DNA from 2 places in the Anaeromusa sp. genome. Region 2 is predicted to be linked to the other one. Evidence: riboswitches for the same ligand, from Rfam matches in the RefSeq annotation. Region 2 holds a riboswitch; the other holds the start of a gene.
The links. Region 2 has a riboswitch for FMN ahead of ribD (bifunctional diaminohydroxyphosphoribosylaminopyrimidine deaminase/5-amino-6-(5-phosphoribosylamino)uracil reductase RibD). Riboswitches for the same ligand answer to the same signal wherever they lie in the genome.
Positions count from the first base shown of each region.

Region 1: another riboswitch for FMN. It lies ahead of ribB (3,4-dihydroxy-2-butanone-4-phosphate synthase); the one in region 2 lies ahead of ribD (bifunctional diaminohydroxyphosphoribosylaminopyrimidine deaminase/5-amino-6-(5-phosphoribosylamino)uracil reductase RibD).

Region 1 covers NZ_JAQUZF010000125.1:2,278-4,731, reverse strand. The annotation lists gene PHF27_RS12485 (hypothetical protein) at 1-299, opposite strand, end outside; gene PHF27_RS12480 (DUF4337 domain-containing protein) at 365-898, opposite strand; FMN riboswitch at 1,010-1,160, shown strand; gene ribB (3,4-dihydroxy-2-butanone-4-phosphate synthase) at 1,287-1,928, shown strand; gene PHF27_RS12470 (MATE family efflux transporter) at 2,130-2,454, opposite strand, start outside.
Region 2 covers NZ_JAQUZF010000002.1:69,158-71,611, forward strand. The annotation lists gene rsgA (ribosome small subunit-dependent GTPase A) at 1-72, shown strand, start outside; gene rpe (ribulose-phosphate 3-epimerase) at 78-734, shown strand; FMN riboswitch at 778-908, shown strand; gene ribD (bifunctional diaminohydroxyphosphoribosylaminopyrimidine deaminase/5-amino-6-(5-phosphoribosylamino)uracil reductase RibD) at 1,026-2,162, shown strand; gene PHF27_RS00970 (riboflavin synthase) at 2,131-2,454, shown strand, end outside.

The DNA of each region.
Region 1 (2,454 bases), on a different contig from region 2:
CTTGCCACCTGCGCCCCGCCATTATTGTCCGCTACTTGCACCCGCCCATCCTTGACTTGCGTCACCGTCCGCGTAAAACCGGCAAACTCTTGTCCATACCCAATATAGTTCCAACTCTGCCCCAGGGCGGTCGGAAAAAAATGGCGCACATCCGCCAGTCTGAATTCTTCCGCCGACATGCAATCTTGGCAAGGCCCCTTCTCGCTATGCGCCAACGCAGCAGAAGGCCAGCCGGTCCATAAGGCCGCGCAGGCTAACGCCGCAACGGCTAAAGAGCATTGTTCCTTCAAAAACTTCATCCCAACCACCTTTCTTCTGGTTCAGGGGGACGGTTCTGCTGAACCAGTCCCCCTGAGTCAATCTGCTACAGTACCAGCCAAGCATAAAAAAAGAACCCGATGCCAATGGACCCCACAACAACGCCCACACTCCAGTAGCCATAGTTTTTACTGATCGCCGACAAGGACGACAGCAAAATGCCCACCTGCAAAAACATCAACGCCTGGCCGAACATTGTATTATACTGGCTGGCAGCGTCTCGCTCCGCTTCCAGTTTCTGCGCATCTTGGATAATTTCATTTTTTTCTTTTTTGTACCGTTTGATTTCCTCTTCATAGACTGCTATTTGCTTAACAACCGCTTCTGTACGCACTTCCGGGGGCATCAACGCCGCCATGGAGTCTCGCTGCACTTGATACTGCGTTTCCTTGATGCTTTTTGCCTGATAGTACGCCCATTGATCCGAAGCGCGATTTTGCGCCAGCACCATGCGATTTCCATATCCAGCCGCCTTAAACGAAGCAATCGTGGCGCACGCCGCCAAAAGCAGTGTCGTAACCGCGATGACCGTTGTCAGGTGATCTTTCCACGTTTTTTTCTCATTCTGCCTGTCTGCCATAATAGCCTCCCAAATTAGTAGTTCTCCTATATTCCCTCTGTACGCCGCAAACTCCTGCCTGCTTTTGCGAGTTGACACCCGCTCCCAAAAGAGTATACTAAAAGCAAGCGAACTTATTCTCAGGGCGGGGTGAAATTCCCCATCGGCGGTATCCCGGCACAGCCGGGGAGCCCGCGAGCGCTTTTTGCCTAAAGCAAGAAGGTCAGCAGAACTGGTATCAAGCCAGTGCCGACGGTTATAGTCCGGATAGAAGAGGATAAGGCAGTTGCTAACGCATTGGCAAGTTCCGGCGCTTTTTCGTCCGGCTTGTTTTACTGCGTTGCTTTTACTGTCTCTTTCTTGCCCTGATTCTGGTAAGTCCGACTTAGCATTAAGGAGGAGTATTACTATGAATCAATCTTTACTTCACTCTTTTGGCACACCCGCAGAACGGGTGGAAAACGCGCTCGCCGCCTTGCGTCAAGGACAAGGCGTCCTGGTCACCGATAATGAGGACCGGGAAAACGAGGGCGATATTTTTTTTGCCGCCCAAAGCTTGACACCACAGCAAATGGCCTTGCTCATTCGCGAAGGAAGCGGCATTGTCTGCCTGTGTCTCACCGAAGAAAAAACCGCCCAGTTAGGCCTGCCGATGATGGTTGCAAACAACACCAGCAGTTTCCAGACCCCCTTCACCATTTCCATTGAAGCCGCTCAAGGCGTGACTACCGGCGTATCCGCAGCAGACCGTGTCGCCACCGTCAAAGCCGCTGTTGCCGCTGACGCTTCCGCCGCCGATCTGCGCATGCCCGGACATATGTTTCCGCTGCGCGCCCGAAAAAACGGCGTTTTAGATCGCCCCGGTCACACCGAAGCCAACGTGGATCTCATGCGCCTTGCAGGCTTAGCACCAGCCGGCGTTCTCTGCGAACTCACTAATCCTGACGGTACTATGGCCCGTCTGCCGGAAATCGCCGCTTTTGCCCAAAAACACGCCATGCCGGTTGTGACGGTCGACGATATCATCGCTTACCGCCTGCAGTTCGACTGAGAAATAGAAGTCACCTAACAAGAGTCACGAGAGTCGCGGGAGGGTACAACTGAGGGGTACGATTTCCACTTTATAATTCTACTTGCAAAAAAGCCATCGGCACTGCATATTGCGCCGATGGCTTTTTCGATTCCAGAATCCTCTTGCGTACCCTCTGGTCACTCTGGTTCTCTTGTTTATTCTTCGCTTCTCTAACTTTTTTTACACCAAGGCTTTGCTCCGCCAGGCGCCGCTGCGCCAGCGCCAGAGCATAGCCAGACCGCGAATCCATTCGTCCACAAGCATGGCCGCCCAGATACCCGGCAGTCCATAGCCCAAAACAACGCCTAAATAATAGCCCAAGCCAATGTTCACGCTCCACATGGATAAAACAGCCATCACCACCGGGAATTGCACGTCCCCGGCGCCGCGCAAGCCGGAAATAAGTACAATATTAAAAGTCCGGCCTGGCTCTAAAAACGCATCGATCATAAACACCAGCGCTCCCAAGGAGATAATCGCCTCTTCCGCCGTAAAGATGCGCATC
Region 2 (2,454 bases):
ATTGCCGCCTGCCGTTATGAATCGTATCAGCAAATTTTCGGCCAAATTCGCGAGGCCAAGAAGGGATATTGATAATTATGAAGCAAACAGTGCGTATAGCTCCTTCGATATTGTCCGCCGACTTTTCCAAGTTAGGCGAGGAAGTAGCGGCCATTGAAGCGGCCGGGGCGGACTGGGTTCATATTGATGTGATGGACGGACATTTTGTGCCGAATCTGACCTTTGGCGCGCCTGTTGTATCTTGCCTGCGCAAAGTGACGAAAATGCCTTTTGACGTACATCTCATGGTGGAAGCGCCGCAAAATTATATAGCCGACTTTGCTAAGGCAGGGGCTGATATTTTGACGGTGCATCTCGAGACGGCGCCGCATCTGCATCGCGTTATTCAAGCAATTAAGGAAGCAGGCCTGAAAGCGGCGGTTTCCCTCAATCCCAGCACGCCTTTGTGCCTGCTGGAGGAAATCCTGCCTGATCTAGACATGGTGCTCCTCATGAGCGTCAACCCGGGCTTTGGCGGTCAAGCGTTTATTCCGTCCAGTCTGGAGAAGGTGCGCAAATTGAGGCAAATGCTGGATGCAAAAGGGCTCAAGACTGACATTCAAGTAGACGGCGGTGTAACACCGGACAATGCGGCGCAGTTAATTGCGGCTGGCGCTACCGTCTTGGTAGCCGGTTCGGCTGTATATAAGGCGCCGGACATGGCAAATGCGATTCATTCTCTGCGAGGGGCTTGATTCTTAACGCATTTGGTGGTACCATAAGACAAGAAAAGTTCATACAGGCCTTTGGGGCAAGGTGAGAAGGAAGATTCCTTCAATTCCTGACCGGCGGTTGAGCCCGCGAGCCATTTTGGCAGATCCGGTTGCATTCCGGAGCCGACAGTATAGTCTGGATGAGAAAAGGCGATGATTTCCAGGAAAGAAGACATGATTTCTTTCCCGGATTGTTCTCTGCGCTCAAAGGTCGTAGCCGGGTTTCCGGTTTGCGGCCTTTTTCTGTGCGGAAGCGCCGGAGGAGGGATTTATTTGCGAGAGGAAGAATACATGCGTCACGCTCTGACTCTGGCATCGTACGCCAGGGGGAGGACAAGTCCCAACCCGATGGTCGGGGCGGTGCTTGTGCGTGACGGTGAGATTGTGGGCCAAGGCTGGCACCGTCAGGCTGGCACGCCCCATGCGGAAATTCATGCTTTGCGGCAAGCCGGTGAATTGGCGAAGGGCGCCACTTTGTACGTGACGCTGGAGCCCTGCTGCCATCAAGGCCGCACAGGACCTTGTACAGAAGCGATTATTCAAGCCGGCGTGCGTAGGGTGGTTATGGCCATGACCGACCCCAACCCTCTTGTGGCAGGCTGTGGCAGTCAACGTCTGCGTGAGGCGGGCGTGGAAGTGGAAGAAGGACTGCTTTCGTGTGAAGCGGCGCTTTTAAATGAAGTGTTCATTAAAGGGATTTCTACAGGTATGCCCTTTGTGGTTATGAAGGCGGCGATGACTTTGGACGGTAAAATTGCCAGCCATACCGGTCATTCTCAATGGATTACCGGCGAGGCGGCCCGACTGGAGGTGCATCGCCTGCGTAACGAGTACGACGCCATTTTAGTAGGCGTCGGTACGGCCATTGCCGACGACCCGCAGTTGACGACGCGTCTGCCTGAGGGAGGACGCAATCCGATCCGCATTGTTCTTGATTCCAAAGGGCGGTTGCCGCTGAATTCCAAGCTGCTTTGCGACGGCGAAGCTCCTACTTGGATCGCGGTGACCCAGGCAGCGCCGCAAGAGCGTGTAGCCGCTCTGCAGGAGCGAGCAGAGGTCATCGTGCTGCCTGCAGACGAACGAGGCGGTGTTGATATCCGAGCGTTATGCCTTCACTTGCGGCAGGAGCGGCAGTTGACAAGCATTTTTGTAGAAGGCGGTTCTGCGGTGCATGGCTCTTTTCTGAGCGCCGGCGTCGTGGACAAGGTGCACTTCTTCATGGCGCCCAAGTTGATTGGCGGCTGTGAAGCACCTGGACCTATCGGCGGTCTGGGTTGCTCCTTAATGGATCAGGCGGTGCCGTTGGAAGAGTTAACTGTAAAAAATATAGGCAACGACTTATGGATTAGCGCGTATGTCGCCACGAGGGAGGGCCGCGATGTTTACCGGACTTGTGGAAGAATTGGGTAAAATCAAATCCATTACCAAGGGAACCAAGTCAGCGCGTCTGACGATTGAAGGACAAGTTGTATTGCAGGATGTAAAGCTGGGCGATAGTATCGCCGTTAACGGCACTTGCCTGACGGTTGTGGAATATACGCAGCGATCTTTTACGGCGGATGTCATGCCAGAGACGGTGCGCAGCACCGTTTTGGCGGAGCTTAAGCCTGGAGATGTGGTAAATCTGGAGCGTACGTTGCGTCTTGGGGATCGTTTGGGCGGTCATATTGTGAGCGGCCATGTCGATGGCGTCGGCGTAATC